DNA from 3 places in the Actinoplanes sp. GCM10030250 genome. Region 1 is predicted to be linked to each of the others. Evidence: riboswitches for the same ligand, from Rfam matches in the RefSeq annotation. Region 1 holds a riboswitch; each other region holds the start of a gene.
The links. A riboswitch is a leader RNA that binds a small molecule or an ion and turns the genes downstream of it on or off. The one in region 1 is predicted to bind cobalamin.
Positions count from the first base shown of each region.

Region 2: linked by a shared signal. The riboswitch ahead of ACFQV6_RS35600 (ribonucleoside-diphosphate reductase subunit alpha) and the one ahead of cobN (cobaltochelatase subunit CobN) in region 1 are both predicted to bind cobalamin.
Region 3: linked by a shared signal. The riboswitch ahead of ACFQV6_RS18810 (VWA domain-containing protein) and the one ahead of cobN (cobaltochelatase subunit CobN) in region 1 are both predicted to bind cobalamin.

Region 1 is NZ_JBHTDO010000001.1:405,408-410,592, forward strand. It holds gene ACFQV6_RS01860 (precorrin-2 C(20)-methyltransferase) at 1-1,166, opposite strand, end outside; gene ACFQV6_RS01865 (precorrin-8X methylmutase) at 1,181-1,801, opposite strand; gene ACFQV6_RS01870 (precorrin-3B synthase) at 1,798-3,111, opposite strand; cobalamin riboswitch at 3,200-3,322, shown strand; gene cobN (cobaltochelatase subunit CobN) at 3,354-5,185, shown strand, end outside.
Region 2 is NZ_JBHTDO010000038.1:33,952-39,136, forward strand. It holds gene mmsA (multiple monosaccharide ABC transporter ATP-binding protein) at 1-122, opposite strand, end outside; gene ACFQV6_RS35590 (ROK family transcriptional regulator) at 258-1,493, shown strand; gene ACFQV6_RS35595 ((2Fe-2S)-binding protein) at 1,516-2,295, shown strand; cobalamin riboswitch at 2,346-2,556, shown strand; gene ACFQV6_RS35600 (ribonucleoside-diphosphate reductase subunit alpha) at 2,663-5,032, shown strand; gene ACFQV6_RS35605 (ribonucleotide-diphosphate reductase subunit beta) at 5,032-5,185, shown strand, end outside.
Region 3 is NZ_JBHTDO010000013.1:124,664-129,848, forward strand. It holds gene ACFQV6_RS18795 (peptidoglycan-binding protein) at 1-101, shown strand, start outside; gene ACFQV6_RS18800 (ABC transporter ATP-binding protein) at 101-796, shown strand; gene ACFQV6_RS18805 (ABC transporter permease) at 805-2,106, shown strand; cobalamin riboswitch at 2,300-2,425, shown strand; gene ACFQV6_RS18810 (VWA domain-containing protein) at 2,482-4,824, shown strand; gene cobO (cob(I)yrinic acid a,c-diamide adenosyltransferase) at 5,023-5,185, shown strand, end outside.

The DNA of each region.
Region 1 (5,185 bases):
GCCACCTCCAGCACGGCAGCGGCCATCGCGAAGACACCGGGGTCGCCGGATGACACGACCGCCACCCGCCGTCCGTTCTTCGCCAGGTCCAGCGCGAACGCGGCCCGCTCGGCCTCGACCCGGTTGTCCGACGAGTGCCGGCGCTGCCGGGCGTTCGGCGGGACCCGGTCCACGTACGGGCCGTAGCCGACCAGGTCGTCGGCGGAGGCGAGGGCGGCCTGCGCCTCCGGGGTCAGCCAGTCGCGGGAACCGGGGCCGAGCCCGACCACCGTCACGCTGCCGATCCCGTTGACCGGGTGCGCGGCGCTCAGGGCGGCGGCGTCCGCGCCCTCCAGGCTGACCAGGTCGGCCGGTCCGGCGGGCTCGGTGCGCAGCGCTTTCGTGCTGACGAACTCGGTGCTGTGGTCCTCGGCGGTTCCGGCGGAGAACGCCGTGGCCGCGGGGCTGGGCAGCAGGGCGAGCGAGAAATACGGCACGGAGTCCGGGTCCACGTCCTTGAGCGGGACGGAGCGTTCCCGGTCGGTGGTGGCGCGTTCCACGTACCAGGCGTCGTCGAGGCGCCCGGCCCGGTCCAGGGCCTCGCGGACACCGGTAAAGGTGCGGCCCAGCTTCATCACGGCGGCCGAGTCGGTCCGCTCCAGCCAGCGGGTCAGCTCGTCGGTGGTGAGCGTGCCGGGCAGCACGGTGAGCACCTCGTCGCGTTCCATCAACGGCCGGCCGAGGACGGCGGCCGCGGCGCTGACCGAGGTGACACCGGGTACGACCGTCGCCTCGTACCGGCCGGCGAGCCGTTTGTGCATGTGCATGTAGGAGCCGTAGAAGAACGGGTCACCCTCGGCCAGCACGACGACGTCGCGGCCGGCGTCCAGGTGGGCGGCGAGCCGGGCCGCGGAGACGGTGTAGAACTCGTCGATCGCGCCCTGATAGCCGCCCGGGTGATCGGTCGTCTCCGTGGTCACCGGGTAGATCAGCGGTTCCTCGATCTGACCGTCCCGCAGATAGCCGGCGGCGATCGCCCGGGCGTTGCTGCGGCCGTGGCGCGCGGCGTGGTAGGCCACCACGTCGGCCGCCGCGATCAGCCGGGCCGCCTTCACCGTGACCAGCTCCGGGTCGCCGGGGCCGAGCCCGACGCCGTAGAGCCTGCCGGTCCGGGTCTGGTTCGTCATGACTCCGCTTTCCCTCATTCCGCTTCCGAGGCCAGGGCGTTCACCGCGGCCGCGGTCATGGCGCTGCCACCGCGGCGGCCACGCACGATCAGGTACTCCAGGCCGGACTCGGCGAGGGCCTCCTTCGACTCGGCCGCGCCGATGAAACCGACCGGGATGCCGAGCACCGCGGCCGGCCGGGGCGCACCCGCCTCGACCATCTCCAGCAGCCGGAACAGCGCCGTCGGCGCGTTGCCGATCGCCACCACGGCACCGCCCAGGCGGTTGCGCCAGAGGTCGAGGGCGGCGGCGCTGCGGGTGTTGCCGATCCGCTGGGCCAGCGCGGGCACGGCCGGGTCGCGCAGGGTGCAGATCACCTGGTTGGACGCGGGCAGCCGGCTGCGGGTCACCCCGGACGCGACCATCTGCGCGTCGCAGAGGACCGGTGCGCCGGCGAGCAGCGCCTTGCGGGCCGCCGTGACCACACCCGGGCTGAACCGGACGTCGTCCACCAGGTCGACCATCCCGCAGGCGTGGATCATCCGGACCACCACCCGGGCGACGTCGTCGGGCAGCCCGGACAGGTCGGCCTCCGCCCGGATCGTGGCGAACGAACGCCGGTAGATCTCCGCGCCGTCGCGCACGTAATCCATCAGGGTCTCCTCGCCGCCGCCACCACGTCCCCCAGCGCGGCCGGCGCGACGGGGGAGGATGCGGCGGAGACATCGTCGGGGCTGGGGGATGAGCCTTTTTCAACGTGGCGAGGGCCTCGGCCGCCAGCGCCGGACAACGGCCCGGCAGCTTCGGGCCCGATGCCAGGTTGAAAATTGCTCAATCGGGTGACCAGGTAACCGCCGGTGGTGGCGCGGGCCAGGACGTGCCGGCCGGCCGGGCTGCCGCAGGCGCGGTCGCAGCCCACCCAGTGCACCGGCAGGCCGTCGACGTGACGGGACGCCGCGGCGGCATCGGCGCGGACATCGGCCAGGGACTTCGCGCAGCCCGGGCGGCCCGCGCACGAGGTCACACCGACCCACCGGGAGTCTGCCGCGACCGGCAGCCCGGCCGCGATCAGGCGATCGGTCCAGCCTGCCGCGGCGTCTTCTGGCAGGTCGGCCACGATCACCCCACGCCAGGGCGTGATCAGCAGCCGATCGGCCAATTCCAACACCTTCATCGGTACGGGACTCAGCCGGCCCAGGGGAACCAGGGCACCCACCGCGCGGAGTCCGTCGGGCTGCTCCACGACACCGAGGAGGTCGCCGGTCTCCACGGGCTCGACCGGCGCCGCCGTCTCCACGCCGGTCGCGGTGAGGCTGAGCGCCTCGGCGACCCGCCGGGAGACCCGGGCCGGGCCGCCGGTGAGTTCACGCAGGCGCCAGGCCGCCGGGCCGTCCCCGCGCTGCGCCGCCCGTTCGGCGAGGAACGCGTGGGCGGTAGCGGTCATCACGGTCACCACCCGCTCGGCGGGAACCCGCAGGCCGGTGTCGTGACCGGCGAACCGGATCGCGAAAAGGTCACCGGCCGGGACCGCCGCGACGTCGGAGGCGAGCGGGACGTGACCGATCGCGAAGAGGAACTTTCCGGGCAGGCGGGACAGGGCCGGATCGCTGATGATCGCTCTGTCCAGGTCGGAGACCAGCTCCCGGAGCGGTTGCCCCGCGAGCGGCGGCGACGCGATGTTCCGTACGGAATCATGGGTTGTCGAAGGCAGCAGGCCCGCGTCGCGCAAGCGGGTCGCCAAGGTCTCGGCGTCTCTCGCCTGCAAGGCTCTGATCTGCAGGTTCGCACGCGAGGTGAGTTCCAGGTGGCCGTCGCCGAACTCCTCGGCGAGCGCACGCAGGGCACGCAGGCGGCCGCCGGTCAGCATGCCCCCGGGCAGCCGGACGCGCGCCAGCAAGCCGTCGGCCGCGGCATGCAGCCGCAGCGCGCCGGGGCAGGCGTCGGTGTCGGAGGACCGGGGGATCACCGCCCGGATACTACGGCCGGTCACCGTCACGGCCGCAGCCTCGGGTCGGCAGCGTCACAGAACCGGCTCCCTTGGATGTCTTGTAGCGTGGTGGGGAAATAGCGGCGACGCCGCGGAGGAAGCCGGTGCGAGTCCGGCGCGGTCCCGCCACTGTCACCGGGCGTTTTCGGTCCGGGAGCCAGGAACTCCGGTCGCCGTGATCTCTACTACCCGGGGCGCGGACCCCGAGGGGGAGCGCACGCGTGTTTCTGCTGCTGTCGACGTCCGACACCGATCTGCTCAGCGCCCGGGCCGGCGGCTCGGCCTGGCGCCTGGCGAACCCGGCCCGGACCGCGGTGGCCGACCTACCCGCCCTGCTCGACGGGGTCTCCCTGGTCGTGGTGCGCATCCTCGGCGGGCGCCGGGCCTGGGAAGAGGGTCTCGACACGCTGCTCGCCGGTGATGTCCCCGTCGTGGTGCTCGGCGGCGAGCAGGCGCCGGACGCCGACCTGATGAAGCTCTCCACGGTCCCGGCCGGTGTGGCGGCCGACGCGCACGTCTATCTGGCGCAGGGCGGGGCCGGCAACCTGGCCTCGCTGCACGACTTCCTCTCCGACACCGTGCTGCTGACCGGCAAGGGGTTCGCCCCGGCGGTCGCCGCACCGGAGTGGGGGTTGCTTCCCCGCGCCACTGTGGATTCCGGCATCTCGGTCGCGGTGCTGTACTACCGCGCACACCACATGGCCGGGAACACGGCGTTCGTCGAGGCGCTCTGCCAGGCGATCGAGGCCAAGGGCGGCCGGGCGCTGCCGATCTTCACGGCTTCGCTGCGGACCGCGCCGCCCGACCTGCTCGCCGAACTGCGCAAGGCGGACGCCCTGGTGGTGACCGTGCTGGCGGCGGGCGGGACGAAGCCGGCGACGGCCTCGGCCGGCGGTGACGACGAGGCGTGGGACGTCGGGGTGCTCGCCGACCTGGACGTGCCGATCCTGCAGGGGCTGTGCCTGACCAGTTCGCGGGCGGCCTGGGAGGCCAGCGACGACGGGCTGTCGCCGCTGGACGCCGCGACGCAGGTGGCGATCCCGGAGTTCGACGGCCGGATCATCACGGTGCCGTTCTCGTTCAAGGAGATCGACCCGGACGGGCTGTCGGTCTACGTGGCCGATCCGGAGCGGGCCTCGCGGGTCGCCGGTATCGCGATGGCGCACGCCCGGCTCCGGCACGTGCCGCCTTCCGACCGCCGTGTCGCCCTGATGCTGTCGGCCTACCCGACCAAGCACTCCCGGATCGGGAACGCTGTCGGGCTGGACACTCCGGCGTCGACCGTTGCTCTGCTGGCCGCTCTCGCTGACCGCGGCTATCGCATCGGCGACTTCGGCTCGTTCGACGGCGACGGCCTGATCCACACCCTCATCGCCGCGGGCGGCCAGGACCCGGACTGGCTGACCGAGGAGCAACTCGCCGTCAACCCGGTACGCATCCCCGGCGACCGTTACGCCCAGTGGTTCTCCTCGCTGCCCGCCGACTTCCGGGAACGCGTCGAGCAGCACTGGGGCGCCGCGCCCGGCTCGCTGTACGTGGACGACGGCGACATCGTGCTCGCGGCACTGCGCGACGAGAACGTCGTGGTGATGGTGCAGCCGCCCCGCGGGTTCGGGGCGAACCCGGTGGCGATCTACCACGACCCGGACCTGCCGCCGAGCCACCACTACCTGGCCGCGTACCGGTGGCTGGCCGACGACTTCGGCGCGCACGCCGTGGTGCACGTCGGCAAGCACGGAAACCTGGAGTGGCTGCCCGGCAAGAACGTCGGCATGTCCGCCTCGGACGGCACCGACGCGGCGCTCGGCGACCTGCCGCTGATCTACCCGTTCCTGGTGAACGACCCGGGCGAGGGGACACAGGCCAAGCGGCGCGCGCACGCCACACTCGTCGACCACCTGATCCCGCCGATGGCGCGCGCCGAGTCGTACGGTGACATCGCCCGCCTGGAACAGCTGCTCGACGAGCACGCGAACATCGCCGCCCTCGACCCGGCGAAGCTGCCGGCGATCCGGGCGCAGATCTGGACCCTGATCCAGGCCGCCAAGATGGA
Region 2 (5,185 bases), on a different contig from region 1:
TCCCCGCAGATCGCGTGGATCTCGCCGGCCCGGACCGCCAGGTTGACGTCCGACAGTGCCTTGACGCCGGGAAATTCCTTGGTGATCGCCCGCATCTCGAGCAGTGGAGGTGCACCCTCCATGTTCGCCTCCAAACCGGGACGAATCGATGAGTCTCGTATGTAACGCCCGTGTGTTGGGACTGTAAATCTAATTGTTTTAATAAGTCAATCGATCTTCGCATCATTGAGGTTACGGAACCATGGAGGGCTGATCACGTGCGACGAACAGGGACAAATCTCCCCAAGGTCGGCCTGTACAACCGTGCCGTCGTGCTCGACCAGATCCAGTTGGCCGACGGGATCAGCCGCATCGAGATCGCGGAGCACTCCGGGCTCACCCCGCAGAGCGTGTCCGGCATCGTCCGCCGGCTCATCGACGAGGGCATCGTCCGCGAGGACGGCTCGCAGGCATCCACCGGTGGCAAGCCCCGCACCCTGCTGCGCATCAACGCCGGCGCCGGGCTCGCCGTCGGCGTGCACTTCGACCCGTTCGAACTGTCCTGCGTCGTTGTCGACCTGAACGGAAAACCGCTGGTCGCGATGCATCGGCCGACCCCGCCTCTGGCCGGGCCGGAGCGGGTCACCGAGGCCATCGCCGAACTCGTCGACGAGGTTCTGCTGACCTCCGGGGTCCCGCGCGACAAGGTGCTCGGGCTGGGCCTGGCCACACCCGGGCCGATCGATCACTCGCTCGGTGTCCTCGTGGGGCCACCACAGCTCACCCGATGGGAACGTGTGCCGCTCAAACAAATGCTGGCCGAGGCCACCGGACTGCCGGTCACGCTGGACAACGACTCCACCGCCGCCGCCATCGGGGAGCGGTGGGCCGGTGCCGGCCGGGGGGTGGCGGACTTCGCGTACTTCTTCTTCGGCGCCGGTGTCGGCGGCGGCCTGGTGCTGAACCACCAGATCTATCGGGGCGGCTCGATGAACGCGGGCGAGTTCGGCCATACGTCGATGAAGGCGGACGGGCCGCAGTGCTACTGCGGCAACACCGGCTGCCTGGAGAGCCTGATCAACCCACTCGCCCTGGCGGCCGACGCCCGGCGGCGCCTCGCCGACGGGCAGAGCTCCGAGCTGGAGAGGTTGTTCCGCAACGATCCGGCCGCTGTCGACTACACCGCCGTACGCCTCGCCGCGGCCGCCGGTGACCAGCTCGCGATCGAGGTGGTCGAGACCGCCGCCGGCTGGCTCGCCACCGCGGTGGTCGACATAGTCAACATCCTCGACGTCGACCTGGTCATCCTCGGCGGGCACAGCCTGCGCCACGTCGAGGACCGCTTCCGCCGCGCCACCGAACACGCCCTGGCCACCCGTACGCTGGCCCGCAACATCCGGACGGCGAAGGTCGAGTCCTCCCCGCTCGGCGCCGACGCCGCGGTGGTGGGCGCGGCGGCCCTGGTGCTCTACGCCACCTACTCGCCACAGGTGTCCGACCTGCTGTCCCTCTGAGCACCCGCGTACCGTCGAGGTTGTGCCTGACGACGATGCCGCCGCCTCCGCTCTGCGGTCGGCGGCGCGGCTCGGGCCCTACTTCACCTGGGAACCGTATGACGACGGGCCCGGCTGGCGGCCATTGCGGACACTGCTCGACCCCACGGTGATCGCGGAGCGGGTCGGCGCCGGCCGGCGGACCCTGGCGAGAATGGGTGGCCTCGCGCCCCGCGACATCGAGGAACGCGCCGCCGCCTCGATCATCTTCCTCGGCCTCGCGTCCCGGCTGCTCTCACCCGTGCTCGGTGCAGTGGCGGTCGGCGGTGCGCTGCCGATCCCCGACCGGGAGCGGATGTGGTGGCGCCCGGTTGAGGGCGGCCCGATGCCGATCGCCGCGCGCGGTCTGACGGCACAACAAACCCGCGTGGGCGCGGCGCCGACGCTCGCCCGCACCGCGATCCAGGGCCTGGTCGAACCGGTGCTCGACGTCTTCCGCGAGCGGTTCGCCCTGTCGCCCCAGGTGCTGTGGGGCAACGTCGCGTCAGCCCTGGGCGGTGCCGCCGGCATGATCGCCGACGCCGCACCCTCCTGCGCCGAGCGCGCCGCGTCCGTTGTGGAGGCTGTGCTCGACCTGGAGCCGCTGCGGGGTACCGCCCGGCTGATCCGTCCCGACCCGGCGAAGGCACGCTGGTTCCTGGTCCGCAACAACTGCTGCCTCTACTACCGGATCCCCGGCGGCGGCACGTGCGGCGACTGCGTCCTGACCCCCGAACCGGCCCGGCTCCGCACCTGGGCCGCCGCGCTGCGCTCTGGGGAGTGATCTTTATCCGACACACCATATGGGTGTGACTTCGTCTCTGCCGTCCATATATGGTGTGCCCCGCAGCTGGTTCGGCCGGTCCGCTCAAGGGCCCGGCCGAGGCAACAGGGAACCCGGTGTGATACCGGGACTGCCCCGCAGCGGTGAGTGGGAACGACAGCCGTCAACGAAGCACTGGGCCCCGGCCTGGGAAGCGACGGCCAGTAGGAGCGAGCGGGACGCCCACGAGTCCGAAGACCTGCCAGCGCGCCGCACGTACCGCGTGCGGCGGTCGAAGGCCGCGTGGGACGGCTGACGCCACGGAACCGGCCGCCCCGCGCGGGCCGGTGGCGTCACCCCGCGTGTCTTTCGGCCCTGTCGAGAGGGCATGGAGGAGTGGGCCGTGACGGTCACACCGGAGAAGACCACGGTGCCGGAGCAACGCCGGCACGCGATGCAGGTCCGTAAACGCAACGGGGACCTGGAACCGGTCGACGTCAACAAGATCGTACGGGCGGTCGAGCTCTGGGTCGCCGACCTGGACGAGGTGGACCCGCTGCGGGTCGCCACGAAGACGATCAGCGGGCTCTACGACGGCGCGAGCACCGCCGAACTGGACCGGCTGTCGATCCAGACGTCCGCCGAGCTGATCAGCGAGGAGCCGCAGTACTCGCGGCTGGCGGCCCGGCTGCTGGCGGCCTTCGTCGACAAGGAGGTCCGCGGGCAGGGCGTGGCGAGCTTCAGCCAGTCGATCCGGTACGCCCACGCGCTCGGCCTGATCGGAGACGAGACCGCCGCTTTCGTGGCCGGCAACGCCCGCAAGCTCGACGACGCCGTCGACGTCTCCGGTGACCTGCGGTTCGAATACTTCGGCCTGCGTACGGTCGCCGACCGCTACCTGCTGCGCCACCCCCAGCAGCGGATCGTCGTGGAGACACCCCAGTACTGGCTGCTGCGCGTCGCCTGCGGCCTGTCGCAGACCGCGGCCGAGGCGATCGGCTTCTACCGCCTGATGTCGTCGCTCGCCTACCTGCCGAGCTCACCGACCCTGTTCAACTCCGGCACGAGGCACACCCAGATGTCGTCGTGCTTCCTGGTCGACTCGCCGAAGGACGAGCTGGACTCGATCTACGAGCGGTACCACCAGGTGGCGAGACTGTCGAAGTTCTCCGGCGGCATCGGCATCTCCTGGTCGCGGGTGCGTGGCCGGGGTGCGCTGATCCGCGGCACGAACGGCAGGTCGAACGGCATCGTCCCGTTCCTGAAGACCCTGGACGCGGGTGTGGCGGCGGTCAACCAGGGCGGGCGGCGCAAGGGTGCGGCCTGCGTCTACCTGGAGCCGTGGCACCCGGACATCGAGGAGTTCCTCGAGCTGCGGGACAACACGGGGGAGGAGTCCCGGCGTACCCACAACCTCAACCTGGCGAACTGGATCCCCGACGAGTTCATGCGCCGGGTCGAGGCCGACGGCGACTGGTCGCTCATCGATCCGTCCGACGCGCCGGAGCTGCCGGATCTCTACGGTGCGGCGTTCGACGAGGCCTACCGGCTGGCCGAGAAGAAGGCGGTCAAAACCGTCAAGGCCCGGGACCTGTACGGCCGGATGATGCGCACGCTCGCGCAGACCGGCAACGGCTGGATGACGTTCAAGGACCGCTCCAACGCGTGTTCGAACCAGACCGGTGCGGCCGGCAACGTGATCCACCTGTCGAACCTGTGCACCGAGATCCTCGAGGTCAACTCCGACGACGAGACGGCGGTGTGCAACCTCGGCTCGATCAACCTGGGCGCGCACGTCACCGCGGGCGGCGTGGACTGGGAGAAACTGCGGGCAACGGTACGCACAGCGGTGACCTTCCTCGACCGGGTCATCGACATCAACTTCTACCCGTCGCGGCAGGCGGAAGCGTCGAACCCGCGCTGGCGGCCGGTCGGCCTGGGGCTGATGGGATTGCAGGACGCGTTCTTCACGCTGCGGCTGCCGTTCGACTCGGAGGCGGCGCGCGAGCTGTCCACCCGGGTGCAGGAGGAGATCTTCCTCACCGCCCTGGAGGCGTCGGCCACCCTCGCGGAACGGTTCGGGGCGCATCCCGCGTACGCCGAAACCCGTGCCGCCAAGGGTGACCTGCATCCGGACCTGTGGGGTGCCACGGTCTCGCAGAACGCGCGCTGGAATGCGCTGCGATCGAAGATCGCCGATTACGGTCTGCGTAATTCGCTGCTCGTCGCGATCGCGCCGACGGCCACGATCGCGTCCATCGCCGGCTGTTACGAATGCATCGAGCCGCAGGTCTCCAACCTGTTCAAGCGCGAGACGATGTCCGGCGAGTTCCTTCAGATCAACACTTATCTGGTACGGGAACTCAAGGCCCGAAATCTGTGGACCGCCGCCATTCGCGAGCAGATCAGGCGCGCCGAAGGTTCGGTGCAGGCGATCGCGGAACTGCCCGCGGAGGTGCGCGAGTTGTTCCGCACCGCCTGGGAACTGCCGCAGAAGGCTCTGATCGATCTGGCCGCCGCACGGGCACCGTTCATCGACCAGTCGCAGTCGCTGAACCTGTTCCTCAGCGCACCCACCATCGGCAAGCTCTCGTCGATGTACCTCTACGGCTGGAAAGCCGGCCTGAAGACCTCGTACTACCTGCGGTCGCGCCCCGCGACGCGCATTCAGCAGGCGACGGTGTCGCTCATCCCCGCGATGACACCCGCCGAAGTCTGCTCCCTGGAGAACCCCGAATCGTGTGAGGCCTGCCAGTGATGCTGCTCGACCCCGGAATGGACCTGACCCTGCGGCCGATGAGGTATCCGCACTTCTTCGACCGGTTCAAGGACGCCATCAAGAACACCTGGACCGTCGAGGAGGTCGACCTGCACTCCGACCTCGCCGACCTGGCCAGGCTGACCCCCGCCG
Region 3 (5,185 bases), on a different contig from region 1:
CGGGCGTGTCGGCGGCCGGCATGGTGGCGGTCGAGGCCGTCGACGGGACGCTGCGCGCCGGCGACCGGGTGGTCACCGGCGCGGACGGGGGCACCGGCTGATGACCGCGGTCCTGCACCTGGACCGGGTGGGCCGCGTGCACCCGGGGCCGCCGGCGGTGACCGCGCTGCACGACGCCACGCTGGTGGTGGAGCGGGGTGACTACCTGGCCGTCGTCGGGCCCTCCGGATCCGGCAAGTCCACGCTGCTCAACCTGCTCGGGCTGCTCGACCGGCCGACGAGCGGCGTCTACCGGCTGGACGGGATCGACGTGGCGGGGCTCAGCGAACGCGACCGCACGGCGTTGCGCGGCGGGCGGATCGGCTTCGTCTTCCAGTCCTTCCATCTGCTGGCGCACCGCACCGCCGTGGAGAACGTGATGCTGGCCCAGGTCTACAACGGTGCGCCGCGCCGCGACCGCCGGCGGCTCGCGCTGACGGCCCTCGGCCGGGTGGGTGTGGGGCACCGGGCGTTCGCGATGCCCACCACGATGTCCGGCGGGGAGCGGCAGCGGGTGGCGATCGCTCGTGCGCTCGTCAACGAACCCGCGATCCTGCTGTGCGACGAGCCGACCGGAAACCTGGACTCGGCCACGTCCCAGCGGCTGATGGAGTTGTTCGACGAGCTGCACGCGGCGGGCCTGACCATCGTGGTGATCACGCACGACGCGGCGGTGGCGGGGCGGGCGCGGCGGCTGGTGCGGATCGTCGACGGGACGCTGATCTCGGACGGCACGCCGATCGCAGCCGTGCCGTGAGGCGGGCGGTGCCTGAGCGCTCGGTCTTCGGGCTGCTCGACCTGGTTGCCGAGGCGGTCGCCGGGGTGCTGCAGCGGCCCGCCCGTTCGGTGCTGACCACGATCGGCACGGTCCTCGGTGTCGGTGCGTTCGTTGCGGTGCTCGGGCTGACCTCGACGGCCACCGGGCAGATCAGCAAGCGGTTCGACGCGCTGGCCGAGACGACCGTGACGGTCACCGATACCGGTGCTTCCGCCGACGCCCCGGCCGATTCCGCCGCCGCGGGTGCTGCCGCCGCGGGTGCTGCCGCCGCGGGTGCTGCCGCGTCCGCGGGTGCCGCCGCGGAGATCAACTTTCCGGCGGATGCCGATCGGCGGATCACCGCGCTCAACGGTGCGGAGGCCGCCGGTGTCTACTGGCAGGTGCCGCTGCGGAACCCGGTGATCGCCGGTTCGCCGGGTGTCGCCGCCGGGTCCCGGGCCAACGCCGGTGACCTGCCGGTCTACGCCGCCTCGGCGGGTGTCTTCGGTGCCGTGGAGAGCACCGTGAGCACCGGGCGGCTCTACGACGCCTTTCACGACAGCCGCGGGGAACCGGTTGCCGTTCTCGGTGCGGCCGCCGCCCGGCGGCTCAACATCCACCAGCTCAGCGGCCGTCCCGCGGTGTTCATCGACGGTGCGGCGTTCACCGTGGTCGGCATCATCTCGGACACCCGGCGCCTGCCCGAGTTGCTCCTCGGCGTACTTCTCCCGCGCACCACAGCGGAACGGCTCTACCCGCCGCCCGACCCGGTCTCCAACCCGGCCCGGATGGTGATCGAGACGCGGCTGGGCGCGGCCGGGCTGATCGCTCGCCAGGCCCCGGTGGCTCTGCGGCCGGACCGGGCCGGCGTGCTGCGGGCGGTGGCGCCGCCCGACCCGCGCAGCCTGCGGGACGGCGTGAGCACCGAGCTGTCCGGGCTCTTTCTGGCCCTGGCCGGGATCTGCCTGGTGATCGGTGCGGTCAGCATCACCAACACGACGCTGGTCGCGGTGATGGAACGGGTGGGCGAGATCGGTCTCCGGCGGGCGCTCGGCGCGCGGCGCAGACATGTCGCCGTCCAGTTCCTGTGCGAGTCGACGGCGCTGGGGGCCCTCGGTGGGCTGATTGGCACGTCGCTGGGGGTGGGTGTGGTGCTGGCGGTCGCCCTGCACCAGGAGTGGACGGTGGTGCTGGACCCGGTGACCGTGCTGCCGGCGCCGCTGGTCGGTGCGATCACGGGAATGCTGGCGGGCGCCTATCCGGCGGTGCGCGCCGCCACGATCGAGCCGGTCGAGGCCCTGCGGCGGTGAGCCCGGGCCGCGTCTGCGACAGGGGCCCTGGCCCGCGCCTTGCCGCCGGCCCTGGCCCGAGCGCCGTGGCGGGGGCGGCTCGCGCGCTGCGGTGGTGCACGCGGGCCTGGGCGCTGCGACGGGAGCCACTGTTGGCGGGGGTGCGTTGACGATCAGCCGTGCCGTAGGAAAGAGTGACCGGCGAGCGGTTGCGGAGGAACCCGGTGCGAGTCCGGGACGGTCCCGCCACTGTGACCGGGGAGCGACCCGCTACCCAGCGCCACGGCCCTGATCGGCCGGAAGGCGAGCGGGAAACGTCGATCCGGGAGTCAGGAGACTCCTGCCGCTCGTGCCACCGACGCGCGGGCGTGGACACCCGCCGGAAGGGATCCACCCGTGACGAGCCCGTACCCGTTCTCGGCCGTAGTCGGCCTCGACGACCTGCGCCTGGCACTGCTGCTCACCGCCGTCTCCCCGGCGGTCGGCGGGGTGCTGGTCCGCGGCGAGAAGGGCACCGCCAAGAGCACCGTGGTCCGCGCCCTCGCCGGCCTGCTGCCGGAGGTCGCCGTGGTGCGCGGCTGCCGGTTCGCCTGCGACCCCGGCGCCCCCGACCCCGATTGCCCCGACGGCCCACACGACGCCGACGCGCCGTCCGGGCCCTCCCGAAACGGCACCGGCACGACGGACGGGGCCTCGCGGAACGGGGCCGGCGGGCGGATGTCGCGGCCGGCGACCCTGGTCGAGCTGCCGGTCGGCGCCACCGAGGACCGGGTAGTGGGCACGCTCGATCTGCAGCGGGCGCTCAGCGACGGCGTCAAAGCCTACGAGCCGGGCCTGCTCGCCGCCGCACACCGTGGGGTTCTCTACGTCGACGAGGTCAACCTGCTTCCCGACCACCTGGTCGACCTGCTGCTGGACGCCGCCGCGATGGGCCGGGCGCACGTCGAGCGGGACGGTGTCTCGGTGAAGCACGCCGCCCGGTTCATGCTGGTCGGCACGATGAACCCGGAGGAGGGCGAGCCCCGCCCCCAGCTCGTCGACCGGTTCGGGCTGGTCGTCACCGTGGCCGCGCCCCGCGACGCCGTCCAGCGTGCCGAGGTGGTGCGCCGCCGCCTCGCCTACGAGGCCGACCCGGCCGGTTTCGCCGCCCGCTTCACCCCCGCCGAGCAGGACTACGCCACCCGCATCGCCGCCGCCCGCGCCCGGCTCGCCGCGGTTTCGCTGCCCGACACCGAACTGGACCGCATCGCCCGCGTCTGCCTCGCCTACGGCGTCGACGGCATGCGAGCCGACATCGTCGTCGCCCGCTGCGCGGTAGCCCTGGCCGCCTGGCACGGCCGCCCCACGGTCACCGCCGGCGACGTACGCGACGCCGCCCGCCTCGCCCTCCCGCACCGCCGCCGCACCGACCCCCTCGACCCACCCGGCACCGACGAGCAGAAACTCGAGGAAGCCCTGGCCGAAGCCGAACGCCAGGCCGAGGACGATCGCCGCGCCGAAGCCGAACGCCAGGCCGAGGACGACCGCCGCGCCGAAGCCGAACGTCAGGCCGAGGATGACCGCCGCGCCGAAGCCGAACGTCGCGCCGAAGCCGAACGCCGGGCCGCCGACGACCGTCGCGACGATGACGATCCCGACCCGGAGGGCGACGGACCACCCGATGGCGGAGGCGGTCCGCAAGGCCCGAGTGACGGCGCCGGGCCGCAGGGCGCAGGCTCGCATTCCGACGGTACGGACCTCAGCAGCCAATCCCCGGACGGTCCCGACCCGGCCCCCACCGATCAGCCCGCCCAGCCGGAGAAGGCGGGTGCCGCGGCCGGTGCCGGTGCCGCCTACCGCACCCGCACGCTGCGCATCTCCGCCCGCGGCGAGGGCGGCCACGCCGGGCGCCGCTCTCCCGCCTTCGCCCGCCGCGGCCGCGTGGTCGGCAGCCGCACCCCCCGCGGCAAACTCTCCGGCGCCCCCCACCTGCCCGCCACCCTCCGCGCAGCCCTGGAACGCACCGGCCTGGAACGCGCCGGCCTGGACCGCGCAGCCCTGGACCGCGCAGCCCTGGACCGTGCCGGGGATGAAGGGGGTGCGGGGCGTGCGGGGCGTGCGGTGGTGCGGGTGCAGCCACGCGATCTGCGGGAGTCAGTGCATGTCGGGCGGGAGGCGAACCTGGTTCTGTTCGTCGTGGACGCCTCCGGCTCGATGGCCGCTCGCAAGCGGATGACGCTCGTTAAAACGGCGGTGCTGTCGCTGCTGCGGGACGCCTACCAGCGGCGGGACCGGGTCGGGATGATCACTTTCCGGGGAATTGGGGCCGAGGTGGTACTCCCGCCGACGTCCAGCCACGAGGTCGGGGTGATGCGGCTGGCGGCGCTGCGTACCGGTGGGCGCACCCCGCTCGCCGCGGGCCTGCGCACCGCGGCCACCACGATCGCCACCGAACGCCGCCGTGACCCGCGCCGCCGCCCGCTGCTGATCCTGGTCACCGACGGCCGGTCGACGAGCGGCCCGGACCCCGTACTGATGGCGCCCGCACTCACCGGCGTGTCCACAGTGGTGGTCGACTGCGAGTCGGGCCCGATCCGTCTCGGTCAGGCTCGCCGCCTGGCCACCGCGCTGAACGCCGACGTGATGCCCCTCGACCAACTCGAGGCAGTCACCAGCCAGCGAACCGCGGCAACCCCCGGCGCCACCCCCGCGGCGACCACGGCGGATCCGGAAGACCGGGCTTACCGGCGCGCGGCCTGAGGCTCCAGCCCGTAAGGGTTGAAGCCTGACCACCGCAAGGGGGTGGGCGGAGTGAGCCGGGCGGACCCGCAGGGGGAGTCGTGGGGGCGGAACTCCCCGTCGGCCGTACGAAAAAAGTTCGTAAAAAGGTCGTAGAGGTCGTAGGGGTCGTAGAGGTCGTAGAGGTCGTAGAGGTCGTAGAGGTCAACGGAGGCGCTGATGCCGCAGGGAAGAGTTTCAAATTTGCCTGACGATGGGCTTACGACGCGGCAGAGGCGGCGGCAGGCGGTGTTCGCGGTGCACACCGGGCCGGGGAAGGGTAAGTCGACGGCGGCGTTCGGGATGGCGTTGCGCGCCTGGAGTGCCGGCTGGCCGATCGGCG